DNA from 4 places in the Sphingobium sp. AP49 genome. Region 4 is predicted to be linked to each of the others. Evidence: riboswitches for the same ligand, from Rfam matches in the RefSeq annotation. Region 4 holds a riboswitch; each other region holds the start of a gene.
The links. A riboswitch is a leader RNA that binds a small molecule or an ion and turns the genes downstream of it on or off. The one in region 4 is predicted to bind cobalamin.
Positions count from the first base shown of each region.

Region 1: another riboswitch for cobalamin. It lies ahead of PMI04_RS02555 (TonB-dependent receptor); the one in region 4 lies ahead of PMI04_RS05365 (TonB-dependent receptor).
Region 2: another riboswitch for cobalamin. It lies ahead of cobW (cobalamin biosynthesis protein CobW); the one in region 4 lies ahead of PMI04_RS05365 (TonB-dependent receptor).
Region 3: another riboswitch for cobalamin. It lies ahead of PMI04_RS18855 (TonB-dependent receptor); the one in region 4 lies ahead of PMI04_RS05365 (TonB-dependent receptor).

Region 1 is NZ_CP124576.1:529,050-533,407, forward strand. Features, by position in the region: gene cobO (cob(I)yrinic acid a,c-diamide adenosyltransferase) at 1-138, shown strand, start outside; gene bluB (5,6-dimethylbenzimidazole synthase) at 138-773, shown strand; gene PMI04_RS02550 (ABC transporter substrate-binding protein) at 760-1,620, opposite strand; cobalamin riboswitch at 1,688-1,881, shown strand; gene PMI04_RS02555 (TonB-dependent receptor) at 2,023-3,978, shown strand; gene PMI04_RS02560 (DUF1636 domain-containing protein) at 3,978-4,358, shown strand, end outside.
Region 2 is NZ_CP124576.1:521,666-526,023, forward strand. Features, by position in the region: gene fahA (fumarylacetoacetase) at 1-678, shown strand, start outside; gene maiA (maleylacetoacetate isomerase) at 648-1,319, shown strand; gene PMI04_RS02525 (Rieske 2Fe-2S domain-containing protein) at 1,316-1,693, shown strand; cobalamin riboswitch at 1,724-1,966, shown strand; gene cobW (cobalamin biosynthesis protein CobW) at 2,143-3,195, shown strand; gene cobN (cobaltochelatase subunit CobN) at 3,195-4,358, shown strand, end outside.
Region 3 is NZ_CP124576.1:3,999,240-4,003,597, forward strand. Features, by position in the region: gene PMI04_RS18855 (TonB-dependent receptor) at 1-1,678, opposite strand, end outside; cobalamin riboswitch at 1,868-2,113, opposite strand; gene PMI04_RS18860 (copper resistance protein B) at 2,176-3,048, opposite strand; gene PMI04_RS18865 (copper resistance system multicopper oxidase) at 3,045-4,358, opposite strand, start outside.
Region 4 is NZ_CP124576.1:1,105,511-1,109,868, forward strand. Features, by position in the region: gene dapF (diaminopimelate epimerase) at 1-384, opposite strand, end outside; gene PMI04_RS05350 (energy transducer TonB) at 448-909, opposite strand; gene PMI04_RS05355 (hypothetical protein) at 909-1,076, opposite strand; gene PMI04_RS05360 (threonine/serine dehydratase) at 1,148-2,137, opposite strand; cobalamin riboswitch at 2,277-2,516, shown strand; gene PMI04_RS05365 (TonB-dependent receptor) at 2,685-4,358, shown strand, end outside.

The DNA.
Region 1 (4,358 bases), 580 kb from region 4:
GCGATGAAGCATGTCGTCGTCACCGGCCGCAACGCGCCCGAGGCGCTGATCGAGGCGGCCGACCTGGTCACCGAGATGACCATGATAAAGCATCCCTTCCGCAGCGGGGTGAAGGCGCAGGCCGGCATCGAATATTGATGCAGGCGTTCGCCCCCGATTTCTGCGCGACGCTGACCGACCTGCTCACCTGGCGCCGCGACGTGCGCCATTTCCGCAGCGATCCGCTGGACGAAGCGATGGTGCTGGAGCTGCTGACGCTGGCGCAACTGGCGCCGTCTGTCGGCAACAGCCAGCCCTGGCGCTTCGTCCGGGTGAAGACGGCGGCGCTGCGCGCGGCGCTGGCCGGCCATGTCGATGCCGAGCGCGAGCGCGCGACCAGCCAGATCACCGATGCCACCCGGCATGATGCCTATCGCGCGCTGAAGCTGCACGGGCTGCGCGAGGCACCGGAGATTATCGCGGTCTTCTGCGACGATGCGACTACGGCCGGCGCGGGGCTGGGCGCCGCGACCATGCCGCAGACCCACCTCTATTCGGTGGTGCTGGCGATCCACACGCTGTGGCTGGCAGCGCGGGCACGCGGCCTGGCGCTCGGCTGGGTATCGATCCTCGACCCGGCCTTTGTCGCGGGCCTCCTTGAGGTACCGCCCGGCTGGACCTTCGTCGCGCTGCTATGTCTGGGCCATCCCGAAGCCGTCGCCGACACGCCCGAACTGGACCGGCTGGGCTGGCAGGCGCGGCTCGATCCGCTGGCGCAGATCAGCGCGCGCTGACGGCGCGCGACAGGGCTTGTGCCGCCTGCACATAGGCCGGACCACCGCACACCGTCCAGGCCTGCGGCAGGCTGATCCGCGGGATGCTGCGCAGCGCGGGATGGTGCAGCATTTCGGTGCCCTGGTCGCTGATCCGGTCGGTCGCGCTTTCGACGATCAGATAGTCGGGCCGGGCCGCGACCATTTCCTCCAGGCTGATCTGCGCGATCGCCGGCTTGCCCAGATCGGCCGCCAGATTGCGCAGCCCTGCGCGCGTCATGAGGTCGTCGACCAGCGTGCCCGTGCCGGTCATATAGCCGCGCCGCTGATAATAGGCCGCCACCTTGGGCCGGGGTGCGCGGGGCAGGGCGGCGAGGTCCCGGTCCATGCGCGCGATCATCGCCTCCCCGCGATCGGCATGGCCGATCGCCTGCGCCACCGTGCGGATCGACGCAACGATGTCGGCATAGCTGTCCGCGCTTTTCAGGTCGACGGCGGGATAGTGCTGCGCCTTCAATATCGCGATCGCCGGGTTGCGCCGGGCCGGCATGCCGATCACCAGATCGGGATTGACGGCCAATATCTGCTCGGCCGATCCGTCCAAAATCGGCAATCCCTTGGTGGCGCCTGCCACGGCTGACATTTGCTGATCGCCGGCATTGTGGGTCAGGCCGGCAATCTGGTTGCGGTCGGCCAGCGCCACCAGCAACTGATCGGCGCACAGGTTCAGCGAGACGATGCGTTGCGGACGTTTTTCGTCCCTCGGCGCGCCATGCGGTGCGGCTGCCCACAAGCCCGTTCCGACCAGAACCGTCATACCCAGCGCGATCATCGCCTGGGCGGATCCACGAGAAAAGCATCGTTGCATCACGATCCGTCCTTAGCCGGCATGACCGTTCAGGCAAGGGTGATTGACGCTTCTGTCGCGCTCCCGTATCGCGCAACTTGCGACAGGTTCTCCGGCAACGGGGATGAAAAGGGAATGGGGTTCAAGACCCCGGCTGCCCCTGCAACTGTGAGCGGAGAGTCCTCGCACCATATGCCATTGGGATCGCAAGATCCTGAGAAGGCGGCGCGAATTGGCGATGACCCGCAAGCCAGGAGACCTGCCCGTCGCGGTCGTCCTTCGTGCGGACAGGGTGTGTCGGACGAACGGGGGTGAACCCGCGTGACGACAGGTGGACCGCATCGGATGCGGGGACCATGTCGCGCCCTTTCGGGTATCGATATCGTTCCCATGATGTGGCCCTTTGTCTGCTGGGGTCTCCTCGTGTTGAAATATCTGACTTTCTGTTCCTTCCTTCTCTCCACCACCGCCTTTGCCGAAGACGCGCAGCAGGCCCCGCCGCCCGATGCCGCCGCCGATGCCGGGGCATCCTCGATCCTCGTCACGGCGACCCGCCTCGCCACGCCGGTGGATCAGGTACCGGCCTCCGTCACCGTGCTCGACAAGGTCGCGATCGACCGCGCGCAGGATATGGGCGTCACCGAATTGCTGCTGCGCACGCCGGGCGTCAGCATCTCGCGCAATGGCGGCTATGGCACGGCGACCTCGCTGCGCATTCGGGGCGCGGAATCCGACCAGACCGTGGTGGTGATCGATGGCGTCAAGCTCAACGACCCGTCCTCGGCCGGCGGCGGCTATAATTTCGCCAATCTGCTGGTCGGCGATGCCTCGCGCATAGAAGTGTTGCGTGGTCCCCAGTCGACCCTGTGGGGCAGCCAGGCGATCGGCGGTGTCGTCAATGTCGTTACCGCCATGCCCGAAAAGGCGCTGGAAGGCAGTTTCGATATCGAGGCCGGATCGCGCGACACCGTCAGTGCCCGCGCGGCGTTGGGCGGCAAGGCGGGGCCTGTCAGCTGGCGGATCGGCGGCCAGAGCTTCTCCACCGAGGGCATTTCCGCGATCAGCCCGGCCTTTGGCGGCAAGGAGAAGGACGGCTATACCAACCGCAGCGTAACCGGCCGGGTCGAGGTCGCGCTAGCGGACGGGATCAGCGCCGACCTGCGCGGCTATTATTCCGACGGCCATGTCGATTTCGACGCGACCAGCGCGGACAGCCCGGCCTATGGCACCAATCGCGAATTTGTCGGCTATGCCGGCCTGAACGTCGCGCTGCTCGACGGCCGGTTCCGCAACCGTTTCGGCTATGGCTATACCGACACCGATCGCGACAATTATGATCCGCGCAACCAGCGCCGTCAGACCTTCGACGCCGCCGGGCGCAACCAGCGGTTGGAATATCAGGGCAGCTTCGCCATCGCCGACGGCTGGACCGCGCTGTTCGGGGTGGAGAATGAGAATAGCCGCTTCCGCAGCGTGTCACCTTCGGCGTCGCTTTCGGTGCCCATTCCCGACCCGGCCCGCGGCAAGGCAGAGATCACCAGCGTCTATGGCCAGATCAATGCCCAGCCGATTGCCGGCCTGACCCTGACCGGCGGGCTGCGTTACGACGATCATGATCGCTATGGCGGCCGCACCCTCTTTTCGGCCGGCGGGGTGTGGGCGTTGCCGACCAGGACGGTGCTGCGCGCCAGCTATGGTGAGGGCTTCAAGGCGCCGACCCTCTATCAGCTCTATTCCGAATATGGGAACCAGGCGCTCGATCCCGAACGCGCCCATGGCTGGGAAGCAGGTGCGGAGCAGCGCTTCTTTGGCGAAACATTGCGGCTGGGCGCGACCTGGTTCGACCGGACCACGACCGACCAGATCATCTACAACAGCTGTTCGTCGAGTTCGACCGATCCGCTCTGCTTCACGCCGGGCACCACGACGCGGCGCTTTGGCTATTATCTCAATGTGTCGCGCGCGAAGGCGCATGGCATAGAGGCGCAGGCGGCGATCGAGCCGGTCAAGGGGCTGGTGATCGACGGCAATTACAGCTGGACCGTGGCGGAGGACCGTTCGGACGGCACCGCCAATGACGGCAACTGGCTGCCACGCCGGCCGCGCAACAGCGCCAATGGCTCGATCAGCTATGCCTGGCCCTTCGGCCTCACCACCGGGGCGGCAGTTCGCTGGTCGGGGCACAGCTATGACAATGCGGCCAACACCATCCGGCTGGACGATTATACGCTGGTCGACCTGCGCGCCGAATATGCGCTGACCCCGGCGCTGCGCCTTTTCACCCGGGTCGAAAATCTCTTCGACGAGGAGTATATGACGGCCTATCGCTACGGCACGCTCGGCCGCAGCATCTATGCCGGTTTCCGGGGGCGCTTTTGATGTTGCGCCCTGTTGAACCCGGCCCGGCCATCGTCGCCTGCAGCACCTGCCGCCATTCGGCCGATGCACGAGAGGATGGCGAGGGCGTGCGCGGTGGTGCGCGACTGGCACAGGCGCTGCGCAGCGTGCAGGCCTCCGACCCGCGCTATGCCGCCGTCGCGGTGCAGGACATGCCCTGCCTGTTCGCCTGCCAGGATCATTGCACCGTCCATCTGCGCGCGCCCGGCAAGGTCGGCTATGTCCTGGGGCGCTTCGCCCCGGAGGAAGAGGCGGCGCGCGCGATCCTTGATTATGCCGTCGCCTATGCCGCCAGCGAGCATGGCCGCGTCGCCTTTCGGGAATGGCCCGAAGGGGTGAAGGGCCATTTCATCACCCGTACC
Region 2 (4,358 bases), 580 kb from region 4:
GGCGTGTGGATCGGCGCCGGCAATGATCTGGGCAGCCCGATCCCGATCGGCGCGGCGGCCGATCATGTCGCCGGCTTCTGCCTGCTCAACGACTGGTCGGCGCGCGATTTCCAGGCCTGGGAATATCAGCCGCTCGGGCCGTTTCTGGCCAAGAATTTCCATTCGACCATCTCCCCCTGGGTGGTGACGCCCGAGGCGCTGGCGCCGTTCCGCATCGCCCAGCCGCCCCGGCCGCAGGGCGATCCCGCGCCGCTGCCTTACCTCAGCGATGCCGACGACCGGGCCCATGGCGCGCTGGCGCTGACCTTGGAAGTCTATCTCTCGACCCAGGCGATGCGCGACGCCGGGCTGGCGCCGATGCGCCTGAGCCAGGGGCCGGCGAGCAACATGTACTGGACCGTCAGCCAGATCGTCACCCATCATGCGTCCAATGGCTGCAACCTTATGCCCGGCGACCTGCTGGGCAGCGGCACCATCTCGGCGCCGACGCGCGCCGGCTATGGCAGCCTGATGGAGATCAGCAGCGGCGGGCGCGAGCCGATCAGCCTGCCATCGGGCGAGACGCGCTGCTTCCTGGAGGATGGCGACGAGGTGACCCTGCGCGCCACCGCGTCGGCCCCTGGCCATGTGTCGATCGGCTTTGGCGAATGCCGCGCGATGATCGTGCCGGCGCGATGAGTGCCCTCACCCTTCATGGCTATTGGCGGTCGAGCGCGAGCTATCGCGTGCGGATCGCGCTGGCCCTGAAGGGTGTCGACTATGCGCAGGTCACCCATGACCTGCGCAGCGGTGCGCAGCGGGCAGCCGACTATCGAACACTCGCGCCGCAGGGGCTGGTGCCCGCGCTGGTCGCGGGCGACAGCGTGCTGACGCAGAGCGGCGCGATACTGGAATGGATTGAGGCCCGCTGGCCGCAGCCGCCTCTACTGCCCGCCGATCCGGGCGATGCGGCGATCGTCCGCGCCATGGCCGGCATCATTGCCTGCGACATTCATCCGCTCGGCAATCTGCGCGTGTTGCAGGTGCTGCGGCAGGATTTCGCGGCAACCGATGTGCAGGTGCAGGGTTGGATCGCGCGTTGGATCGGCGAGGGCTTTTTCGCGCTCGAAACGCTGGTCGCGCGTCATGGCAGCACCCATGCCTTCGGGGACAGCCCGAGTTTCGCCGACTGCCATATCGTGCCCCAGCTCTACAATGCCCGGCGCTTCGGCGTCGACCTGACGCCCTTTCCACGGCTGTGTGCCGTGGACGCGGCGGCATGCGCGCTCCCCGCCTTTGCCGCCGCGCACCCCGATCGCCAGCCCGACGCGGACGCATGAGCGACGCCGACACGCGCCTGTTCGCGACACCGGCGGGCGTGCGCCTCTGCCCGATCGAGCAGATCGCCGATGGCAAGGCACGCAATTTCGTGCTGCAGATGCGCGCCGGCCGCTTCCATGGATTTGCCGTGCGGGATGGCGATCATGTCGCCGGCTTTGTCGACCAATGCCCCCATGCCGGCCTGCCGCTGGCGCAGCAGTTGGACGATTATCTGACCCCGGATGGCAGCCATATCCGCTGTAGCTGGCACGGCGCCATTTTCCGCCGCGACGATGGTGTCTGTGTCGGCGGACCCTGTGTCGGCCAGCGCATCGCGCCCTGGCCGCTCGCCATCGCCGATGGCTGGATTGTCACCGCTGCCCAAAGCGACTAGGAACCGGCCCAGGGACGGCGCTTCGCATCGTCCCGACATGATCGCGCCGGTGCCCCTTCGGGGGCTTAAAATGGGAAGGCGGTGCGGATGCCATGGCATCCAAATCCGCAGCTGTCCCTGCAACTGTGAGCGGCGAGCGTGATGAACAAAGCTGTCCCCGATGCGGGATCGGCAGCCACTGGGCCGGACGCTAAATCCTGCGAGGCCTGGGAAGGCCGTTCCTCCCGCTATGACCCGCAAGCCAGGAGACCTGCCGGCGTTTAGGTCGCTCTTGCTTTGGTCCAGGGGATGGCCGGGGCACGGTGTTCCGTCTGAGCGACAGGTTGGCGGCTGGAGCCGCGCGGTCACGCATCTGCGGGCGAACAAGCGCCCGTCCGCGATGCTGGCCGGCCGTGCGTGCGCGCCCGGTTCGCTCCCGCCCCGGTTGCTCCGGCGCGCGAGTATTTGTCATGGCCAACACTGCATCTGCCAAGATTCCGACCACCGTCATCACCGGCTTCCTGGGCGCGGGCAAGACCACGCTGATCCGCCATCTGCTGGAAAATGCGCAGGGGCGCCGGCTGGCCCTCATCATCAACGAATTTGGCGATGTCGGCGTCGACGGCGAACTGGTGAAGGGCTGCAACGATGCCACCTGCCCGGAAGAGAATATTGTCGAGCTGGCCAATGGCTGCATCTGCTGCACCGTGGCCGACGATTTCCTGCCGACCATGACCGCGCTGCTCGATCGGCCGAGCCCGCCCGACCATATCATCATCGAGACGTCGGGGCTGGCCCTGCCCAAGCCGCTGGTCAAGGCCTTCCAATGGCCCGCCATCCGCACCCGCGCCACGGTCGACGGCGTGGTTGCGCTGATCGACGCCGATGCCGTCGCCGCCGGTCGCTTCGCCACGGACGAGGCGGCGCTGGCGGCGGCGCGCGCGGCCGACCCCAATCTGGACCATGACAGCCCGCTGGAGGAATTGTTCGAGGATCAGCTCGCCTGCGCCGACATGGTGGTGCTGAACAAGAGCGACCTGGTCGATGCCGATACGCTGGCCGCGGTCGAGGCGCGGGTCGATGCCGAAACGCGGCCCGGCGTGAAGATCGTCCGCGCCGCCCATGGCGCGGTCGACATCGGCGCGCTGCTGGGCATCGTCGCGGCGGCGGAGGATGATCTCGATGCGCGCCCTTCGCACCATGAGGCGGAGGGCGAGGATCATGACCATGATGATTTCGACAGCTTCGTCGTCGTCGGCGATGCGGTCGCCGATCCCGACACGCTGGTGCAAGCGCTGTCCGCGCTGATCGCTGCCCATGACGTGCTGCGCGTCAAGGGCATGGTCGCGGTCGCGGGCAAGCCGATGCGCCTCGTCGTGCAGGCGGTCGGCCCGCGCATCCAGCATTTCTTCGACCGCCCCTGGCAGGGACAAGAAGCGCGCCGCACCCAGCTTGTGGTGATCGGCCAGAAGGGGCTGGACCGCGCCGCGATCGAGGCCGACATCCAGGCCGTGCTCGGCTGATGCATCTCTTGTCCGCCACGCCGGGAACGATCAGCGACGGCGAGGAGGCGATCGACCTCGATCAGCCGCCCGGCGACATCGTCATCCTGACCGTGGCGGACAGCGACCTGGCCTGTTTCGCCGCCGCTGCCGCGCGCCTGCCCGATGACGCGCCGACCGTGCGGCTGGCCAATCTGCTGCAGCTCAAACATCCCTATTCGGTCGACCTCTATGTCGAGAAGGTGATCGCCAAGGCGCGCTTCGTCTGCGTCATCCTGCTCGGCGGCAAGAGCTACTGGCCCTATGGCGTGGACGAGATTGCGCAGGTCGCGCGCGAACGGGGCATCGCCTTCGCCGCGATCGCCGACGGGCGCGAGGGCGATCCCGCGCTGGATCTGGCCTCTACCGTGCCGGCGGCGATGCGCGAGCAGTTGCGCGACTATCTGCGCCAGGGCGGCACCGCCAATGCGCTGTCCTTCCTGCGCTGCGCCGCCCGGCTGACCGGTGCGGATGCGGGCGAACCCGACCATCCGCTGCCGATCGCCGACGCGGGCCTCTATCTGCCCGGCCATGACCGGCCGGGCGTGGCCGAACTGCGCGCGACCTGGACTGAGGGCCGGCCGGTGGCGCTGCTGATCTTCTATCGCGCTTTGGTGGTGGCCGGCACGCTGAGCGCGGTCGATGCGATGGTCGCGGCCCTTGGCGCGCGCGGCTTCAACGTCGCCGCCGTGCATGTCCGTGCGCTGCGCGAGCCGTTCGTGCGCGACTGGCTCGGCGGACTGCTGGCCGACATCGCGCCCGACATCATCGTCAATGCGACCAGCTTCGCCGCCTCGTCGTCGTCCGAGCCGCGCGTGCCGGGCATATTGGAACAGGCCGACTGCCCGATCCTGCAGACCGCCTTTGCCGGGGTCGAGGAAGGGAGTTGGCGCGGGTCCGCCCGTGGCCTTGGCCCGCGCGACCTGGCGATGAATGTCGCTCTGCCCGAAGTGGACGGGCGCCTCTTCACCCGCGCCGTCGCCTTCAAGGCGGCCGAGCGGTTCGACGCGCGGACCCAGTGCGGCATCGTCGTGCCGCGCGTGGCACCCGACCGGGTCGCCTTCGTCGCCGATCTGGCGGGCAACTGGGCGGCGCTGCGCCGCACCGCGCCGGCGCAGCGCCGGGTCGCGCTGGTGCTGGCCAAT
Region 3 (4,358 bases), 1.6 Mb from region 4:
TTTCCGGCGCATAGACGATCGCGGCGCGGCCATATTGCTCCGGATTGCGATCCCGCTGCACCGAACTGCCCTGATTGCGGACACGCGAATAGGTGTAGCTGGCCGACAGGCCCCAGCCGCCGCTGAGGTTCGCATTCAGTTCCAGCTCGGCGCCCTTGGCCCGCACCTTGTCGCTGACGTTGATATAGGTGCCCTCGGGGAAGCCCGGATCATCATAGGTCGTGTCGATCAGGTCGGTGATGCGCCGGTTGAAATAGGTCGCCTTCCAGCGGATCGCACCGCCGGCCAACGCGCCACCCAGCGCGGCGTTGAGGTTCAGGCTCTCCTCTGGCTTCAGGTTCGGATTGCCGACCTCGCAACAGGGATCATTGCCATAGAGCTGCGAGGCGTCGGGCAGCACAAAGGAGGTGCCGCCATTGGCCTCCACGAACAAGGCGTCGCTGACATCATAGCGCCCCGAGACGTTCCAGATCGTCTTTTCCGATCCCTTCGCCTTGTTGTAGCGCAGGCCCGCGGCGATCCGCCCCTTGCTCGACAGGTCGTCATTGGTGCGCAGCTGGAAGATGCCGGCATGGACCTGTTCGTCGGTCGGCGCGATCAGCAGGACGTCGTCGCGGCCGTTGAAGCTCTGGAAATCATAGCCGATCAGCGTGTCGATGCCGCGCAGCATGTTGAGCTGCACCACCGCGCTGCCGCCATAATCCTGATAGCCCCAGAAGGTGCCGGCCGGGTAGATGATCTGCGGCGGTCCCGCCGGAATGGGATTGCGGATCTGGACATAGGCGGTCTTCCAGTCGTGGAAATAACCCTTGAGAAAGAATTGCACGCCATCCTCGCCGGTATAGTCGAGGCGCAGGCTGGCCACTTCCTCATTGCGGTCGTTGCGGCTCTCCTTCGTCCGCGTCGCGCTGATATTGTCGAGATCGGCCTTGGTGTGCTGGTAAAGCGCGCTCAGGCGCAGGTCCGGCGCGATATCATATTGATATTTGATGCCCGCCGACCAGAGATCATAGCCGCGCGCGCGATCGGTGGCGCTGGGCTGCATCACGTCATAGGGACGATAGCCGTCCGACTGGCTGCGATTGGCCCAGACCACGAAGCGATGTTGGCCGATCGCGCCGCGCAGATAGCCATCCAGGCTGGTGCCGGCATAGCTGTCGAGGCTGGCATTGACCTGGCCGCCCAGATCGTCGCTGAAATCGCGGGTGACGACATTGATGACACCGGCCGCCGCCTGGGTGCCGTAGAACAGGCTTTCGCCCCCTTTCAGCACCTCGATCCGCTCGATCATGCTGGCGGCCATGGTGTCGTTGGGTGACGTGCCGCCATAGAGACGGTTGTTGAGGCGGATACCGTCCATCGTCCACAGCACGTCCTTGGTGCGCGACCCCTGCAGCGCGATGTCGACATAGCTGAACGGCCCGGACTGCGACCGGATGAACAGGCCCGGCACCGCTTCGAGCGCGCGGGCGGTGTCGATCGCGGCGGCATCGCGGATCTGCGTGTCGGTGACGATCTCAATGGCATGGCCATAGCGCGACAGCTGCTGCGGCAGCGTCTCTTCCAGGCTGGTGCCGGTGACGGTGATGCTGTCGCCTTCGACTTCATCGGCAAATGCCGGCGATACGATGGCAAGCGAAAGGGCCAGAGCGGCCCGTGAAACGATATTGGACTTCATATATTCCCCCATCCGGCGCCGCGTTCGACGGGCGGGGGCAACCTTCACGAGCGGCACGCGCGCGAACGTCCGACACACGCGCCGGCCGGGCGCCCAAGGGCAACCGACGCGCGTCGTCGCAGCGGCCCCAGCCGCTCGTTCGTCGCTCAGACGGAAGTTACCGTGCCGCGGCCATCCCCTGGACCAAGGCAAGAGCGACCAGACGCCGGCAGGTCTCCTGGCTCACGGGTCATCGCTTGATGCACGGCCTTCCCAGGCCTCGCAGGATTTAGCGTCCGGCCCAGTGGCTGGCGGATCGGGCATTCTGCCGTCCGCACATGTACATCGCGCTCACCGCTTACAGTTGCAGGGACAGCTGCGGATTTGGACAGTCACCCGTCCGCACCGCATTCCCTATTAAGCCCCTTTCGGGACACCGGCGCGATCATGATCCCATGCCTTGCGGCGCGGGATCGGCGGGATCGATAATCGAATATCAGGCGGGCTGCAAGCCAGTCTCAAAACCAGGCGCGCAGGCCGATCACCAGGCTGGTGGCCGACGGCTTGTCGCCTGCGGCACGGGCATAATCGGCCGTATCGCCCAGCTTGCGCTCCCAATTGACGCCGACATAGGGCGCGAATTCGCGGGCAATCTCGTAGCGCAGCCGCAGCCCCAGCTCGATATCGGACGGACCGGCGCCGATTCCCAGTTCGGGCACATCCTGCGCCGCCAGATTGAACTCGGCGGCGGGCTGCAGGATCAGCCGCTGGGTGAGGCGCTGGTCATAGCTCGCCTCCAGCCGCAGATGGGCGTCGCCCCTGGTCGACAGGAAGGCTTCGGCCCCGACCTCGAACCAGTAGGGCGCCAGGCCGTCGATGCCGATCACCGCATAGCTGCGGTCCGGCCCTTCGCCGAAATCCTGCCGCACGCCCGCCTGCAGGTTGAACCAGGGATCGATCGCCCGGCTGTAGAGCGCCTGCACCTCGGCCCGTTCGAGCGATCCGCCAAACCTCCCCTCGCCCTCGCTCTTGACCGCGAAGCGGTTGATGTCGCCACCGATCCAGCCCTCGCCCTCCCAGGCATAGCCATCCGCGCCCTTGCCGGCGCGATATTCCAGCCGATCGAGCATCCATTGCGAATAGGTCATGCCGCCCCCTTCCGCGATCATCGCCGCGCGGGCGCGGGCCATGGCGGCGGGATCATAGAGCGCGTCGGCGGCATGATCGGTCGGCACTGGCGGTGGCGTGCCCTGCGGGATCGCGGCGTCGGCAGCCGGCGCCATTGGATTCTGGGCATGACCCATTGCCCCATGATCCATTTGGCTGTGATCGACAGTCTGGGCCTGCGCCGGCGCGGCGGCGGCGAGCAGCAGGAGCGCGATCAGCCTCATGCCGCGTCCTCCCCATGGCGGACCGTCACCACCCGCATCATCCCGGCATGCATGTGCATCAGCATATGGCAGTGGAAGGCCCAGTCGCCCAGCGCATCGGTGGTAAGGTCGAAGCTGAGCTTGCCGCCGGGCAGCACATTCACCGTATGCTTGCGCGGATTATGCGCCGCCTCGCCGGTCACCAGTTCGAAGAAATGGCCGTGCAGATGGATGGGATGCGGCATCATCGTGTCGTTGATGAGCGTCACGCGCACCCGCTCCATATGGCGGAAGGCGATCGGCTCGGCCCCTTCCGACAGCTTCACCCCGTCGAACGACCACATATAACGTTCCATGTTCGCGGTCAGGTGGATGTCGAGCGATCGGCTCGGCGGGCGCAGGTCGGCGTTCGGCGTCAGCGACCGCAGATCGGCATAGGTCAGCACGCGATGGTCGACATGCTCCAGCCCCGTCGGCCGGTCGGCGGTGCGATCGGCCGGCATCGGCGACAGGGTGGCGACGCCCGGCCCCATTTTCACGCCCGGCGCGACCGACTTGTCGCGCATCTTCATGCTGTGGCCGCTCATGGCGTCATTGGCTGGCTGACTGAGGTCGATCACGCCACCGTGGCCCATGTCCATGCCGCCCATGTCCATGCCCATGTCCTTCATGCCCAGCAGCGGCCGGGCGCGCCGGGCCGGCACGGGCGCGACCATGCCGAGCTGCGGCGCCAAGGTGGCGCGGACCAGGCCGGACCGGTCGATCGCCTCGGCAATCAGGGCATAGGGCCTCGCCTCGCCGGGCTGGACGATCACATCATAGGTTTCGGCAATGCCGATCTGGAACTCGTCGGTCTCGACCGGCTGGACATCCTGCCCGTCGCACTGGACGATAGTCATCGGCAGGCCGGGCAGGCGAACATTGAAATTGGTCATCGCCGACGCGTTGATGATGCGCAGCCGCACCCGCTCGCCCGGCACGAACAGACCGGTCCAGTTTTCGGCCGTGCCCATGCCGTTCACCAGATAGCTGTAGGTCGCGCCGGTGACGTCGGAAATATCGGTCGGGTCCATGCGCATCTCGCCCCAATCGATCCGGTCTTTGAGGGCCTGGTCCTTGCCCGCCAGCAACCCGGCCAGCGTCTGGCGCTGCATGTTGTAATAGCCGCCCGATTGCTTCAGCCTTTGCAGCAGCTTGTGCGGATGAACCGGGCTCCAGTCGGCGAGCAGGATCACATGCTCCCGGTCATAAGCCACCGGATCGGGATTGGCCGGATCGATGATGATCGGCCCATAAAGGCCCATCGCCTCCTGCATGCCCGAATGGCTGTG
Region 4 (4,358 bases):
CGGCATGCCAAGCGGAATCGCGTCCCAGTCGAAGCGGGGCGCGCCCATGTCCACGCTGGCGCCGCCGTCCACGCTTTTCGCGCCGAGCAGCCCGGCCCTGGTGCGGATCAGCACGTCCTTGCCGACGAACAGCGGCACGCAGCGCGTGGCATTGCCGCAGGCTTCCACTTCCGAACCGTCGGAATTGAAGATCAGCATCGACACATCGGCCTGATCGCCCGCTTGCGGGGAGCCGATGACGATCAGCTGGTCGCAGCCGATGCCGGCATGGCGATCGGCAATGGCGCGGGCGCGCGCCTCCGTCATCGCAACCGGCGCACTTCGCGCGTCGATCACGACGAAATCATTGCCCAGACCATGCATCTTGGAAAAGCGGCTCATCATGGCGCCGCATTTAGTGTGGCGGGGGCGAAAAGGCCAGACTTCGCTGAGGACTGGTCTTTGCGATTATGCTGCCACCTTGAACGTCACGCGCAGGCTGCGGATCATGGATATCGGGTTGCCGTCATTATCCTTGGTCACGTCCAAGGAGAGCGCGCTTGCCTGCGCGCAGGCGACAGCGACCAGTTTCACGGCGTCGCGATCATTCTTGGAGCCCTCACAGAAAGCGACATGACCTGATGTGTCGACCCGGGTGATGACCGTGATGCTCTTTTCAAGTGCGCCGTCGGGCAGCTGTTGCACCTGCAATTCGATGTCGGATTGCGGCAATCGGTTGAGCGCTCCGGCAGGAATCTTTGCTGGTTGTTGCCCAGGGAGCGTCCAATTGATGGCGCCGGACCATATATTATAGGTCGAATTGCCTTGCTCGTCTGTCGCGGCTTTGAACTTGGCGCGGCGAACGAGCACGACGCAGGTCTGGGCATCGAGATCCGCAGAGCCACTTGTCCGTGTAACGCCGCACTGCATTACGCTGCCATCGGGGCAATCAGAATTTGATAGCCGACCATGCCCTCTTCATGGCGCGCCTGGGCGCCCGGTGGGTAATCCAGGTCCGACATCCAATTGCCGGGATTATTAGCCGGCGCCGCATTGGCGATCGCGCTCGCCAGGATCAGTCCTATCACGACGCTCATTCTTCCCCCTCGACCTCCAAATGGCCAGTCGCAACCCTAGCGCAAAGGGATGCGCGATCAAGGACCTGCGGTCAGGCGCTTCCGTCGATGATCGCGGCATAATCTTGCGGATCGACATTGGCGCCGGAGATGACGAGGGCGGTGGCGCCGTCGGTCGGCGGGGCGAGGCCGGCGAGCATGGCGGCGAGCGCCACCGCGCCGCCCGGTTCGACCACCAGCTTGAGGGTGGTGAAGGCGAAGCGCATCGCGTCGCGCACCTGATCGTCGCTGACGACCAGGCCACCGGCGAGCAGGGCGTGGTTGATCGGGAAGGTCAGCGCGCCGGGGCTGGGCGCGAGCAGCGCGTCGCAGATGCTGCGCGCGTCGGGCGAGACGGTTTCGCGCACGCCGCTGGCGAGCGAGCGGGCGGTGTCGTCGAAGCCGGCGGGTTCGACCGCATAGACGCTGATGTCCGGGCGGGCGGCCTTGACCGCCGTCGCCGTACCCGCGACCAGCCCGCCGCCACCGCAGCAGACGAGAATCTGGCTGAGGTCGGCGCCGGCGGCCTGCGCCTGCTCCAATATTTCGAGTCCGATCGTGCCCTGGCCGGCGATGATGAAGGGATCGTCGAAGGAGGGAACCAGCGTCGCGCCGCGTTCGGTGGCGAGGGCGGTGGCGATGGCCTCGCGGCTCTGGGTGAAGCGGTCATAGGGGACGACATCGGCGCCGAGCGCGCGGGTGTTGGCGGTCTTGATCGCGGGGGCGTCGGCCGGCATCACGATCGTTGCCGGGATGCCGAGCAGCCGTGCGGCGAAGGCGACGCCCTGGGCATGATTGCCCGAGGACCAGGCGACCACGCCCGCCGCCCGCTCGGCCGGGTTCAGGCGGGCGAGGCGGTTATAGGCGCCGCGGAACTTGAACGATCCGCTATGCTGGGCGCCCTCGAACTTCACCAGCACCCGCCGGCCGCAGCGATCGTTGAGCGCGGCATTCTCGATCAGCGGGGTGCGGACCGCCGCCGGCGCGATCAGCCGCGCGGCATCGGCGACGTCGGCGGCAGTGATGGCAAGCGAATCGGTCATGTCGGCTCCTTCGGTAAGTGGCCCCTGCATAGCCGGCAGTCGGCATCGCGCAACGATCCGCCGGGGCGATCCTGGCCCGCTTGGCAGGGCTTTCGCTTTGGCCTATGGCGGCGGCGCGCCGGGGTGGTCAAACGCCCCGGACGCGCATGATCGCGCCGGTGCCCGACAGGGCTGAAAACGGGAATGCGGTGCGGGGGGCGCAGGCCTTCCAAATCCGCGGCTGTCCCTGCAACTGTAAGCGGTGAGCGCGATGCGCAGGGTCCGGCGCCTTCCCAGGGGAGGCGCGGACCGGCCACTGGATCGATAGGGTCCGGGAAGGCTGGCGCATCGTTGCCCTGACCCGCGAGCCAGGAGACCTGCCGGCGTCTGGTCGCTCTTGCCCTGGCCCAGGGGATGGCCATGGCGCGGTGTTTCCGTCGAGCGACGCCCATGGCGGCCGGGGCCGCATCGGTGCGTGGGGCGGGGCGCTGGCGTCTTCCCGATCCATGCAGCGACCGTGTGTGCGGACGCCCCGGTTCCAAATCGACGGACGCCGGGGGACGATAAAATGAAGATGTTGGGGATTTCGCTGATCGCGCTGCTGGCCGCTACGCCGGCACTGGCCCAGGATGATGACATCGTCGTCACCGCTTCGGGCATTGCGCAGCCGCGTGACGAGGTCGGCCAGGCGATCACGGTGATCGATGCCGACACGATCAGGACGCGCCAGGCGGTCGATGTCGTCGACCTGCTCGCCACCACGCCGGGCGTCCGCTTCAGCCGCAATGGCTCGACCGGCGGCGTCGCCGGCGTATCACTGCGCGGCGCGGAGACGACCCAGACGCTGGTGCTGATCGACGGGGTCAAGGTCAACGACCCGAGCGGCATCGGCGACGGCTATGATTTCGGCCATCTGCTGACCGGCAATATCCGCCGGATCGAAGTGCTGCGCGGGTCCAACTCGGTGGTCTATGGCAGCCAGGCGATCGGCGGCGTGGTCAATGTGATGACCGGCGCGCCGAGCGAGGGTTTCGCGGCCAATGCCTCGGCCGATTATGGCTATAGCGACACGCTGAACGCCAAGGCCGATGTGTCGGGCACGCGCGGCGCGGTGTCGGGCGGCGTGGGCGTCGCCTATTTCAACACCGACGGCATTTCGTCCGCTTCGCGCGACTTTGGCGCGAGCGAGCGCGACGGCTATGAGAATATCGCCACCAACGCCAAGCTGAAGATCGCCTTCACCGACACGCTCAGCCTCGACCTGCGCGGCTATTATATCCATGCCGATCTCGACTATGACAGCTTCTTTGGCGCACCGGCCGACAGCGCCGACATCAGCAAGCTCGACCAATATGTCGGCTATGCCGGGATCAACCTGGCGCTGTTCGATGGCAAGCTGACCAACCGTGCGGCGGTCACCTGGCTGCGCAACGACCGCGACTATTATTTCGTGCGCGGCACCGACCCGGACTATGGCTATTCGGGCACCAACCTGCGCTTCGAATATGAGGGCGTCTATGCCCCGGTCGATCAGGCCAAACTGATCTTCGGCTATGAGCATGAGCGGCCGGACTATGATTATTTCGGCTTTGGCAGCATCGATAGCGCGAGGGCGAATATCGACAGCGTCTATGCGCTGGCGGTGGTGAAGCCGCTTACCGGCCTCGCCGTCACCGGCGGGCTGCGCCATGACGATCATAGCCAGTTCGGCGGTGCGACCACCTTTGGTGCCAACGCCAATTACACGCCGAACGCGGGCGCGACCAATATCCGCCTCTCCTATGGCGAGGGGTTCAAGGCGCCGTCGCTCTATCAGCTTTACGATACCTATAGCGGCAACAGCGCGCTGCGGCCGGAACGGTCGAAAAGCTATGATATCGGCTTCGACCAGAGCCTGGACGGGGACAAGGCGGTGCTGTCGCTGACCGCCTTCCAGCGCGATACCAGCAACCAGATCAATTATGATTATGCGACCTACACCTACGGCAATCTCGATCGGACCCGGGCCAAGGGCGTGGAAGCGACCGTGACGCTGAAGCCGGTCGAGGCGCTGACGGTGGCGGCAAGCTACTCCTATGTCGATGCGCGCGACCGGTCGGGCGGGGTGAATGATGGCAATCGCCTGCCACGCCGGGCCGCCAATGCGGTCAGCGTTTCGGCCGACTATCTCTGGTCCTTCGGCCTGTCGACCGGCGCGACCCTGACCATGGTCGGCGACAGCTATGACGACACGGCCAACACC